Regions from separate parts of the Vibrio sp. RC586 genome, predicted to be linked through region 2. Evidence: predicted binding sites of a transcription regulator. Region 2 holds the regulator's gene; the other holds the start of a gene.
The links. The regulator PurR, encoded in region 2, represses purine synthesis genes. The targets are predictions, from matches to a motif close to TNANGNAAACGTTTNCNTNA.
Positions count from the first base shown of each region.

Region 1: guaB (IMP dehydrogenase) is a predicted target of PurR. The motif match lies at 1,497-1,516, and genes of this name have one in related genera.

Region 1 covers NZ_ADBD01000007.1:843,822-850,584, reverse strand. The annotation lists gene VOA_RS10440 (zinc ribbon domain-containing protein) at 1-88, shown strand, start outside; gene xseA (exodeoxyribonuclease VII large subunit) at 69-1,409, opposite strand; gene guaB (IMP dehydrogenase) at 1,618-3,081, shown strand; gene guaA (glutamine-hydrolyzing GMP synthase) at 3,189-4,742, shown strand; gene VOA_RS10460 (chitinase) at 4,978-6,678, shown strand.
Region 2 covers NZ_ADBD01000013.1:217,112-223,874, forward strand. The annotation lists gene mukF (chromosome partition protein MukF) at 1-644, opposite strand, end outside; gene cmoM (tRNA uridine 5-oxyacetic acid(34) methyltransferase CmoM) at 656-1,438, opposite strand; gene elyC (envelope biogenesis factor ElyC) at 1,554-2,405, shown strand; gene torR (two-component system response regulator TorR) at 2,510-3,214, opposite strand; gene torD (molecular chaperone TorD) at 3,439-4,101, shown strand; gene purR (HTH-type transcriptional repressor PurR) at 4,479-5,489, shown strand; cyclic di-GMP riboswitch class I at 5,648-5,735, shown strand; gene VOA_RS04500 (TfoX/Sxy family DNA transformation protein) at 5,851-6,438, shown strand; gene VOA_RS04495 (TVP38/TMEM64 family protein) at 6,760-6,763, shown strand, end outside.

The DNA of each region.
Region 1 (6,763 bases), on a different contig from region 2:
AAATTACTTTTGTAATCAATGCAATGAGCTTAAATCGAAGTCAAAAATCCGTTTTGTCTTCCAGCCGCTTAGCGCGAATTCACTGTAGAGAGAATCTCGCCATCCATTAACTGGGTGACTAAAGTGTCACCCGGTTTCACTTGAGCGCTTTGACGCACTAACTCACCTTGTGTGGTACGTGTCACCGAATAGCCACGGGCTAATGTTGCAAGAGGGCTGACTGCATCCAACTTTTCACTCAACAAAGCAAGTTGATGGCGTGATTGGATCAAATAGTGTTGGATCGACTGATTTATTCGCTGCTCTTGCTGGATCAGGTGAAAACGCTGTTGGCGGACCAAGTGAATGGGCGAATGGAGTTCGATCTTATGGCTTAAGCGATCCCAACGCTGCTGCTGAGTTGCCAGACGGTGCTGCATCTTTTGCTCAAGGCGTAGGCTGAGTTCATCAAGTTGCTGCTGCTGGCGCTCTAAACGAGCTTGTGGATGCTGTTTATCGAGCTTGTGCTGTATACGAGCAAATTGCGTATCTTGCTGCGTCAAATAATGACGCATGGCACTGGCGAGTTTGGCTTGCCATTGATGCAAGGCTTGCTGTTTATGGCGATTATCACGGCTGACCAATTCCGCAGCTGCAGAGGGGGTAGGAGCACGAACATCGGCGACAAAGTCAGCGATCGTCACATCGATTTCATGGCCTACCGCACTGATAACCGGGATTTCACTCGCGGCGATAGTACGCGCCACGATTTCATGGTTAAAACACCACAAATCTTCTAAAGAGCCACCACCGCGACCCACGATTAATACATCACACTCCGAGCGTGCATTCGCGCGACCAATCGCTTGGGCAATTTGAATCGCGGCATCTTCGCCTTGTACGAGAGTGGGGTAGATCACCACGGGTAAATTCGGGTCACGGCGCTTGAGCACGTGTAAAATATCGTGCAGTGCGGCACCGGTACGTGAGGTAATTATCCCAACACAGCGAGGGTTTTCTGGAAGTGCTTTCTTTCGCGTCTGAGCAAACAAGCCTTCTGCGGCAAGCTGCATCTTCAGTTGTTCAAACTGTTGTTGCAGGCGTCCATCCCCTTCAGGCTGCATGCTTTCGAGGATGATTTGGTAGTCACCACGCGGTTCGTATAGTGAGAGACGAGCTTTGACTAATACCTGCTGACCATTTTGTGGTTTGAAGTTAACCAGACGGTTATTGCCCTTGAACATCGCGCATTTTACCTGCGCTTGGCTGTCTTTTAGGGTGAGGTACCAGTGACCAGAAACGGGGGCGGAGAAGTTTGAAATTTCACCCACCAACCAGACGATCCCCATTTCATTTTCCAGTAATAAACGAACTTCAGAATTTAAACGGGAAACGGTATAGATATTTCGATTGGCGAGAGAAGAAGACAACGCTGATTCCTCAGACGTGGGTATGGAAATTAGCCGCAATATAATACATATCAAGGGGTGGAATGCAAATAAAAAATGAAAAAATGTGTAGTCAACCGATTGCCTCGGGCGTATAATCCGTCCGCAATATCAAATATAAATCCATTTTATTAGGCGAAACGATGAAGTGGATTTCCGTTGTTAACACTCCTGTTGTGAGATATTGCACATGCTACGAATCGCAAAAGAAGCTCTAACCTTTGACGATGTTCTACTCGTCCCTGCTCATTCCACCGTTCTTCCAAACACTGCCGATCTTCGCACTCGGTTGACCAAAAATATCGCGCTGAACATTCCTATGGTTTCTGCGTCTATGGACACTGTCACGGAAGCACGTCTTGCGATCGCTCTGGCTCAAGAAGGCGGCATTGGCTTTATTCACAAGAATATGTCGATTGAACAGCAAGCAGCTCAAGTTCACCAAGTGAAAATCTTTGAAGCCGGTGTGGTTACTCACCCTGTGACGGTTCGCCCTGAGCAAACCATTGCTGATGTAATGGAATTGACTTACCACCACGGTTTTGCGGGTTTCCCTGTTGTAACAGAAAACAATGAACTGGTTGGTATCATCACTGGCCGTGACGTTCGTTTCGTTACTGACCTCACCAAATCGGTTGCCGCAGTCATGACGCCAAAAGAGCGCCTAGCGACGGTAAAAGAAGGCGCAAGCCGTGCTGAAGTGCAAGAAGAGATGCACAAAGCGCGTGTTGAGAAAATTCTAGTGGTGAATGATGAGTTCCAACTTAAAGGCATGATCACCGCGAAAGACTTCCACAAAGCCGAAAGCAAACCCAATGCATGTAAAGATGACCAAGGTCGTCTGCGTGTTGGTGCTGCTGTTGGCGCTGCTCCAGGCAACGAAGAGCGTGTTAAAGCCTTGGTTGAAGCGGGCGTTGACGTACTGCTGATCGACTCTTCTCACGGCCACTCAGAAGGTGTTCTGCAACGTATCCGTGAAACTCGCGCGGCTTACCCACACCTTGAAATCATCGGTGGTAACGTGGCGACAGCTGAAGGTGCGCGCGCTCTTATTGAAGCGGGCGTGAGTGCTGTGAAAGTCGGTATTGGCCCTGGTTCTATCTGTACGACTCGTATCGTAACGGGTGTGGGTGTTCCTCAAGTTACTGCGATTGCGGATGCGGCAGGTGTGGCTGAAGAGTTCGGTATTCCTGTTATCGCAGATGGCGGTATCCGTTTCTCTGGCGATATTTCTAAAGCGATTGCTGCTGGTGCATCTTGTGTGATGGTTGGCTCTATGTTCGCTGGTACTGAAGAAGCACCGGGCGAAGTCATTCTGTTCCAAGGCCGTTCTTACAAAGCCTATCGCGGTATGGGTTCACTGGGTGCGATGTCAAAAGGTTCATCAGATCGTTACTTCCAAACCGATAACGCTGCGGACAAGCTGGTTCCAGAGGGCATCGAAGGCCGCATCGCTTACAAAGGTCATCTAAAAGAGATCATCCACCAACAAATGGGCGGCCTACGCTCTTGTATGGGTCTGACTGGCTCTGCCTCAGTAGAAGATTTGCGTACTAAAGCTCAATTTGTACGTATCTCTGGTGCGGGTATGAAAGAGTCTCACGTACATGACGTGCAGATCACGAAAGAAGCTCCAAACTACCGTCTGGGTTAAGCGTAAACGTTTGCTTTAATGCTTGATGACTGAATGTGAGGCGAGTAGACTCGCCTCCGTTTTAAGACTTCCTGTTTTTAATACTTGGCTGATAAGACTGCTAAACAATGACTAAGAATATTCATGACCAACGAATTCTGATCCTCGATTTCGGATCTCAATATACCCAGCTGGTTGCCCGTCGCGTGCGCGAAATCGGTGTGTACTGTGAGCTGTGGAGCTGGGATGTAGAAGAGGCGGACATTCGCGAATTCAATCCAGACGGTATTATTCTTTCTGGTGGCCCTGAAAGCGTGACAGAAGCGAATTCGCCACGTGCCCCACAATATGTGTTTGACAGTGGTGTGCCAGTATTTGGTGTTTGCTACGGCATGCAGACTATGGCTGAGCAGTTAGGCGGCCGTGTCGCGACCTCTGATGAGCGTGAGTTTGGTTATGCTCAGGTGAAAGTTTCTGGCGAATCAGCGCTGTTTAAAGATCTTGAATTGACTCAAGACGTTTGGATGAGCCACGGTGACAAAGTGGTCGAAATTCCAGCTGATTTCGTAAAAATCGGTGAAACCGACACTTGTCCATACGCAGCGATGGCCAATGAAGAGAAGAAATACTACGGCGTGCAGTTCCACCCAGAAGTAACGCATACCCAAAACGGTTTGCAGATGCTGGAGAACTTTGTTCTTGGCGTGTGTGGTTGTGAGTGTCTGTGGACGTCAGAATCTATCATTGAAGATGCCGTTGCACGTATTAAAGAGCAAGTGGGTAACGATGAAGTGATCCTTGGTCTTTCTGGCGGCGTGGATTCTTCTGTGGTTGCCATGCTGGTTCACCGCGCGATTGGTGACCGCCTGACTTGTGTGTTCGTGGATAACGGTTTACTGCGTTTGAACGAAGGTCAGCAAGTGATGGATATGTTTGGGGATAAATTTGGCCTAAACATCATCAAAGTGGATGCAGAAGAACGTTTCTTGAAAGCACTGGAAGGCATTGATGAGCCAGAAGCGAAACGCAAAACCATTGGTCGTGTGTTTGTTGAAGTGTTTGATGAAGAATCGAAAAAACTGAAAAACGCTAAATGGTTGGCACAAGGCACGATTTATCCAGATGTGATTGAATCAGCGGCTTCAAAAACCGGTAAGGCGCATGTGATCAAATCTCACCACAACGTGGGTGGGTTGCCAGATGACATGAAAATGGGTCTTGTTGAGCCACTGCGTGAGCTGTTTAAAGATGAAGTGCGTAAGATCGGTCTTGAGCTTGGCTTGCCTTACAACATGCTTTATCGCCACCCATTCCCAGGTCCTGGCCTTGGTGTGCGAGTGCTTGGCGAGATCAAGAAAGAGTACTGTGATTTACTGCGTCGTGCAGATGCGATCTTCATTGAAGAGCTGCACGCAGCGGATCTGTATAACAAAGTTTCTCAAGCCTTTACTGTGTTCTTGCCAGTTCGTTCTGTTGGTGTGATGGGTGATGGCCGTAAGTACGATTGGGTTGTGTCACTGCGTGCAGTCGAAACTATCGACTTTATGACCGCACATTGGGCGCACCTGCCTTATGAGTTCTTAGGCAAGGTTTCCAACCGCATTATCAACGAAGTGAATGGCATTTCTCGCGTGGTGTATGACATCTCCGGTAAGCCACCTGCTACGATTGAATGGGAATAATATTCCATAAAAGTCACATAAAACCTCAGGCATAGTCTGAGGTTTTTTCTTTTGCAACAGAATCTGTTGTTTTTGTATTTCCGTTCAAAATCTTTATGTAGACCGCAAGCGTACGATTTACATCGTCCTGAAATGGCTCGCAATTCTGGCTTTTTCCTTATTTTTTACTATTAAATTAGTGCTCAATAAGCCTACTCTCAAATGGATTTCCAAGTTGAGAGAAGGGCTTTCATCTATGTTTAAACTCAAACACACGGCGTGGTGGGTGGCTATGGCGTGCGCATTGCCAGCACAAGCGGCAATGAATATTCAGCCTGATCCACAAAACCCTGGTGGTTATGTGGTTGCTAAAGCGGATATTGCCGCAGCAGAGCAAGCCAAAACCGCCAATCCTATGTACGGTATTTGGTCAAATGCGTTAGCAACTCGATCTAATGCGATTGTCGATGCGATCGAGCCGGGACTGGCGACAAACCCTGATAACGTTAAACGGGTTGAGCGCGTATTTCCTGAATCAGAGTGGAATTTCCTCACTCATATGGCGGCACCTGAATACACCTATACCCGTTTCTTGCGTGCGATTGGTAAATTCCCTGCATTTTGTGCGGAGTATACTGATGGCCGTAATTCCGATGCGATTTGTAAAAAATCGATCGTGACGGCTTTTGCTCACTTTGCTCAAGAAACGGGCGGGCATATCGCGAAAGACAATATTTCTGATAACCCATTAGCTTTGGAAGAGTGGCAGCAAGCTTTAGTGCATGTGCGGGAAATGGGCTGGTCAGAAGGTCAAGAAGGTTATACCACGGGGTGTGGTCAAAATGACTGGCAGAACAAGAAGTGGCCTTGTGCTACTGGGCAGGGTTACTTTGGCCGTGGTGCAAAACAGCTTTCTTACCACTTTAACTACGGTGCTTTCTCCGAAGCCATGTTTGATGGTGATGCTAAGGTACTCTTGAATAATCCCGGATTAGTGGCTGATTCGTGGTTGAACTTAGCATCTGCCATCTGGTTCTTCTTAACACCACAAGCTCCAAAGCCCGCTATGTTGCATGTGATTGATCGTACTTGGGTTCCATCACAACGTGAAATTGATGCAGGGATTGGTTATGGTTTTGGTACCACTATCAACATCATTAACGGTGGTATTGAGTGCGGTGAACAGAATAAAGACAAAGGTCAGCCGGTTAACCGTATTCGTTACTGGGAAGGCTTAGCGGAGCATTATCAAATTCCGATCGAAGCGGATGAGAAGAATACTTGCTGGCAGCAATTGCCCTACGGCAGTTTAAATCTCAATGGTGCGACCGATGTGCTTTACACCAACTGGGATGGCAACTGGAAATATTACCCAGATCGTCCAGGTGGCTACTCATTTGAATGTGAGTTGGTGGGCTTCCAAACCGCTTATTCCGCTTTGGTGAAAGGTGACTATGAGAAGTGTGTGACCAACTTGTATGGTTCACATGCGAGTTGGCCAAAAGTTCGTGTAGTGGAAAAGCTCGATCCATTACCGACAGATCCGACGGATCCACCAGTCGGTGGTGCCCCTGCATGGGAAGCCGGTAAGGTTTATAACACGGGTGATAAGGTAAGTTATAAAGGCGCGGTTTATCAAGCCAAGTGGTGGACACAAGGTGATGATCCTACCAAAGGTGGTCCTTGGGCGTTGGTTTCTGGTGAAACAACACCGCCAATGGAACCGACTCCTCCGCCAACAGAGCCAGTACCTCCGACAGAGCCAACACCACCGACTCCGGTTCCACCAACAGAGCCAACCCCTACGGATGCGATTGTGTGGCAACCTGGAGTAACCAAAGTCGCCAATGGTGACAAAGTTATCTACAACGGTCAGTGTTTTACGGCTAAGAACAGTCCGGGAGTGTGGGAGTCACCGACTCAGCCTAATTGGTTTTGGGATAAAGTTTCCTGCTAAGTCTTTGTATTTAAAATGTATATTTAATCGCTCAACTTAGGTTGGGCGATTTTTTTGCTCGCATCTGTAACTAGCTGTTTCAACA
Region 2 (6,763 bases):
TCAGACAGCAAGGCTTCACAGTTGTTGATCGCATCGCGCCAATCTTTATTCAGCAGATCCGCAATCTGTTCTTTGACCGATTGCTGCTGCTCATCCATCACACGCTGGTTAAGGTCGATGCGATCGAAGATTTCACTCACCGAATATTTGAGCACGCCAAACACGTTTTTGCGCCAATGAGCGACACTGCCACCCTGCTGCGCAGATTCCACGGCTTTCGCCATCTCATCCGCGACCATAGAGAGTTGGATAGATAGTTTCAGTTTGGAAAATTCGCGATGACGAACGTAGTAGTCGGTAATGCCGATCGCCAAAGGCGTCAGACGGTAGATGCTGGCACCTTCCGTTATTTCGCTGGTAAAACGGCTTAATAAGCGCTGCTTGACCAGATCATTAATCGCATTGTTAGCCCGAAAGGCTGAGGCTTCTCCCGATTCTGCAAACAAGCGCGTGACTATCGCGAATGCATCGTGAAGTTCCCCTTCTCCGAGCTCTTCATCAAATCTTTCATTACTGAGCACAGCAATCGCCAACAAAAATGCCAGCCGCTCAGTAGGCAGATTCAATGAGAAGTCATACTGTTTTACCCAAGTGACGAGTTCGTCGATAGGCTTTTGCACAGTATCCTGAGTAAACTCACTCATTGTGTTTCCTGTTATTGTTTTTTCTTAGCCCATACATGAATGTATCGGCCCAATGAGAGGTAAGGCTCCTGACGGCAGAATTTGCGCTCCAGTGCCACCAAATCCTCATACTGGTATTCGCCCATGTTTTTCATGTTTCCGATGTAATCACTGAAACAGCGAATACCGGATTTTCCGCAGATCTCAAAACCCGATTCTTCGATCCATTGATAGACCTCTTCGGGGAGCAAGCCTTTCTGCGGTTGTAATTTAAACCGTTTGCGGTGCGGCATATCTTCTAGCACGTGCGGAATGTTGCCACACACGGCGTTTTTGTAAACCAAACCGTGATAGTTGTAAAACATCACCGACACCATGCCGCCCGCTCTAACTTGCGCCAACAAATTTTGCAACGCTGGTTTGGGCTCCGCCAACCACTCCATCACCGCATGAAACAGCACCAAATCCACGGGCGCATCAAGGTGTGCTTGAATCGTCTGCACTGGTGAATGGACGAAGCGATACTGCTCAAGCAGGCCATTGTTTGCAATATCCTGTTCGGCCAATTGCAACATTTCCGAAGAAAGATCACAGAGTGTCACTCGATGCCCAAGGCGAGCGATTTTTTGCGATACTTGCGCCAAGCCGCCACCCGCATCGAGCACGTGCAAGGGAACTTTTTGCGTGTCCAGTTGACTGAGAAGCTGCTCCAAATCTTCCCAAACAATGACTTGGCGGATCTCACCTTTGTCAGAACCGTATATATTTTTTGCAAATTTGTGGGCAATATCGTCGAAATTGCGATCTTCTGTCACGGTAGCTTGAGTTATGATAACGAATCGTGCCCGCTATTCTGTCATAGGAATGGCAGGAATAAAGAGGCTTCGACTCTTTTTATAATCAAGTGCTGTTTTTTCGGACTGTTTTTCTATGTTTGAGCTGAAAAAAATTTTTTCTTCACTGTTAATGCCTCTGCCAGCGTTGCTGATCATTGGTTTCGTGGGCCTGATGTTGATCATGTTCACAGCAAAACGTAAAACCGGTTGTCTTGTGGTGTTGTTCTCTCTCACCGGTATTTTCTTTATCTCTTTCCAACCCATAGCGACTCGCCTCTTAATGCCACTCGAAAGAACCTATACGGCTTTTCTGCCCGTTGAGGGGACTGTCGATTACGTCATGGTATTGGGTAACGGCCATGTGGTGGACGATGATATTCCCCCAACATCTGAACTCAGCCGCGCGGCTTTAATGCGACTTGCCGAAGGCATTCGGATTAACCGTATGTATCCAGGTTCGAAAATGATCCTCTCTGGATATGCTGGAGGAAGTGAGGTAAGCCACGCACGTATGATGGCGCGTGTCGCCCTTGCACTCGGCGTACCCAAATCAGACATTATTTTGCTAGAAACCGCTAAAGATACGTGGGAAGAAGCGCGTCAAGCCGCCGCATTTGTACAGCAGAAACGTATGGTGTTAGTGACCTCGGCTAGCCACATGAAACGCGCCATGCGTGAATTTGAAGCGGCAGGGTTAAACCCAATACCTGCCCCGACCAATTTCCTCGGCCACCTGAATATTGCTCAGCCGTGGGATAAGTACATCCCTAAAGCCCGCTATCTTGAACAGACTGAACAGTATTGGTACGAAACTCTGGGATTATTGTGGCAAAAACTGCGCGATACGGTAGCAGGCGATGTAGAAACGCCTCTAGCCAATCCCGCTGTAATTGAAGAGACAGTAGCTGGCGATGCCGCGGTTGAGCCTACTCCTGCCACACCTTAAACTTTCCACGAGCGACAAAAAAACCGGCGAACTGCCGGTTTTTTTTATTTGCCTTACACTCTCTTATCAAAAGTGCTCATCAAGCAAGATGAGTTAAACCAAAGCTAATCACCCGCAAACATATAACCTTCACCATGTACGGTGACAAAAATCTGTGGGTTCTTTGGATCAATTTCCATCTTGGCGCGCATACGGCGAATCAAAACATCAATGGTACGATCGTTTGGAGCGTCCACTCGATGACTGATCATGTTCAAAATGCGCTCTCGGCTTAGCACTTGATTAGGATAAGAAGAAAGCGCTACTAAAAGCTCATATTCAGCTTTAGTTAACTTTACTGGCTCGCCGTTACGGCTAAGTGCACGACGCTGAACATCAAATGTCCACTCACCAAAATAAACCAGTTTATCGTCTTGCTTGTCTGCACTGTTATCACGACGAGCAAGGCAAATACGCCACAACAAGTTCTTAACTCGCACTTGCAGCTCACGTAAATCAACGGGTTTTGTGACATAGTCGTCTGCCCCCATTTCAAGGCCAACGATTTTGTCGATACTGTCTGTGCGTCCTGTCACTAAAATAATGCCAATCTCCGATTGGCCGCGTAGTTCTCGCGTCAATAGCAAACCATCTTCACCGGGCAAATTAATGTCCAGCAACACCAGATCAATATCATTGAGTTCTAGTGCTTCTCTCATTTGCGCTCCGCTTTCCGCCTGTGTGACTTGGTAGCCTTCGTTTTGAAAGTAACCACTCAACTTACTGCGGGTAACGAGATCGTCTTCAACCACAAGTACGTGATAGCTCATAATGCACCATTTTAAATAACTGGATTTATCGCAGGGTTATTCTATTCATATTTATTAATATTTCGAGAAAAATCGTGAGAAACATCACTTTTTCTTGATGCAACTCAAGCCCCACTCAGCACATTCACAACTCATTTGCATCTTTTCACAAATAGACATGTTCAGCATGATAGCTGTTCATTTTTATGGTTTAGACTAAGAGCCAACCGATTGGGAGTGCAAAAATGATACAAGAACTGAAAATCCTCAATGAAAAACGCGCAGAAGTCTATTGGTGGTTGTCGAGCCTATTTATTAAAGAGCTGACTGAACAAGATCTCGCACACTACCATTCAGCGGAAATCCGCACATTTTTGACTGGACTCGCGGCAGAAGAAAGCCTAACCACAGATGTGAAAAGTTTGATAGAAGCGCTGAATCGTTTGCAAGATAGAACCGATGCTCAGCTTGAACTTGCTGCGGATTTCTGTGATTTATTTTTGAAGTCCGATCGTGATTCAGCTCTACCTTACGCATCTGTCTACACGGATAAAGGGCTACTAAACGGTAAACCCGCACAAAAAATGCGCGAGCTTCTCGCCACGCAAGGCGTTAAGGTGGCTCAAAACCTCAATGAACCCGCCGACCATCTCGCAATTCAGCTCGATTTTTTGGCTCACCTTGCCATTAGTGCTAATCAAAATGAACAGGCTGCGGACTTGGATAACGCATCGAAAGCACAAGCTGAATTTATCGAACAACACTTACTCAACTGGTTACCCACCTTTGTTGAGCGTTGCACTCAATTTGATGACTTTGGACTTTACGCAGCCGTTGCTCGTTTAACATTGGCATTCGTGAGACAAGACAAAGATTACCTTCAAGAGCTGAATACGAATATCGAATAAGTGTCTTGTCACTCTCTTACTTAAGGTTGCCGTTCAACACCAAACTGACTCTTTGGCACAGTAAATAGAGTTTGCCTAGACGAATTGATCGCGAAATAACTTAAAGTTTGATGAATGAATTTCGTTGCGGTGAACAGATTTGCAGTCTAAAATCCACCCGCAAACGATAAAAAACGAATAAAAATATAAACCGCTAATTTTTGGCGGTTTTTGTATTTTTATTACTTTAGGCATTGTGATTGAAGCGCTTTACGTACGGCCTAGTACCGCTCATTGCTGCACAGAGTGTGAAGATTCGCTCAGTCTCGCCTTACTTCTGCTGATTTAATTAACCAATAATATTCGCTGGCATCAGCAGTCATCGACAGGAACACTCTATGGCTACGATTAAAGATGTGGCACGCCTTGCTGGCGTGTCAACGACTACCGTCTCTCACGTCATTAACAAAACTCGTTTTGTGGCTGAAACCACACAGGAGAAAGTGCAAGAAGCGGTTAAACAGCTCAACTATGCTCCTAGCGCTGTTGCACGGAGCTTGAAATGTAACACCACTCGCACCATCGGCATGTTAGTGACGCAATCCACTAACTTGTTCTTCTCTGAAGTGATTGATGGCGTAGAAAGCTACTGTTATCGCCAAGGTTACACTCTGATCTTGTGTAACACAGGCGGCATCTATGAAAAGCAACGTGATTACATTCGCATGTTGGCTGAAAAACGGGTTGATGGCATTTTGGTCATGTGTTCAGACTTGACCCAAGAGCTACAAGAGATGCTGGATGCACACAAAGACATTCCAAAAGTAATCATGGATTGGGGTCCAGAAACCTCACACGCTGATAAAATCATCGACAATTCAGAAGAAGGTGGTTACTTGGCTACCAAATACCTGACTGACCGTGGTCATACTGATATTGCATGCTTAAGCGGTCACTTTGTTAAAGCAGCATGCCAAGAGCGTATTCAAGGCTTCCGCCGTGCTATGGCTGAGGCAAAATTGCCGGTTAATGAAGATTGGATTTTAGAAGGCAACTTTGAGTGTGATACGGCGGTGCTAGCTGCCGATAAAATCCTTGCTATGGATAAGCGTCCAACTGCGGTGTTTTGTTTCAACGATACTATGGCACTTGGTTTGATGAGCCGTCTGCAACAAAAAGGCATCCGTGTACCTGAAGACATTTCCGTGATTGGCTACGACAACATTGAATTAGCGGAATATTTCTCACCACCGCTGACTACCGTACACCAACCGAAACGTCGTGTCGGGAAAAACGCCTTTGAAATTTTGTTAGAGCGCATCAAGGATAAAGAACACGAACGTCGAATTTTCGAAATGCATCCTGAAATTGTCGAGCGCGACACAGTGAAAGACTTGACAAAAAACTAACTTTCTTGACAATTCATGACGCCTATATTTGAAAGCTTGTCACATAAATTTGACAAAACCTATGTAGCATAGGTATTAATAACTTAGCTTATTCTCACATTTGAAATACCAAGTTGTGAGAATAAGCCAAGATTGGTTAATTTTTATCAGGAAAAATGTCACGCACAGGGCAAACCATTTGAAAAAGTGGGACGCAAAGCCTCCGGCCTAAACCAAAAGTTTATGGTAGGTAGCGGGGTTACCGATGGCAAAAAATGCATACACTATGTTGACTCATCATTGACATGGCCGATGCATGCATTTGCTAATTTTCTCGGACCTGATTTGGTGGCGTATGTAACAATACTCCGAGACTAACAGCATGAATAAACCAGTATTAAAAGATTCAATGCGGCTCTTTGAGCAGCTAGGACGTGTGAAATCTCGTTCAATGTTTGGTGGCTTTGGTATTTTCGTCGACGAAACTATGTTTGCGCTTGTGGTTAATGAAACGCTGCACATCCGTGCGGACGATGCCACAATCGAAAAATTCAAACTACAAGGTTATGAACCTTACGTTTATAAGAAACGTGGCTTTCCTGTCGTAACTAAGTACTACGCTTTACCTGAAGATTGTTGGAGCAATCCAACCTCCATCTTAACTGAAGCTCGCGCTGCACTTGAAGTCGCTAAGGCAGAGCGTGAAACGCAAGCTCAAGCAAAACCTGAGCGCTTAAAAGATCTGCCTAACTTACGCTTGGCAACCGAAAGGATGCTCAAAAAAGCAGGGATTGAGAATGTTGAATCACTACACTCTCATGGTGCTGTTGAAGCGTATAAAGCGATTCAGCGTACTCACTCAGCAGAAGTTAGCTTAGAGTTGCTATGGGCTCTAGAAGGTGCGATTGAAGGTAAGCATTGGTCAGTGATCCCACAAAATCGTCGTGATGAACTCTTGAGGCACCTCTAACCTACTGTTTTAGGTTCATAATCACGTCAAGATTTAGGTGTGAACACACCAAGACATACGTACATATAACGTGTCCATCTGGGCACGTTATTTTTTGAAAGAAATCCTGCTCTTCCCCTTTCTTTATTCTTAGAGTCTCAGCAATCACGCCTAATTTGGCGAGTTTGAACTCAGTGAGTATGTGTGTATTCATTCCTGAGGCTGTTAGGTATTGGCTACGCTGACTTGCTGCCAACCTGCAACTCCAAATAGTTTGGGTATACTTGACTTAAGTGTTTTGTCACTTGCCAAAACATCGAAATGATTACTAGGTATCTTTACATGA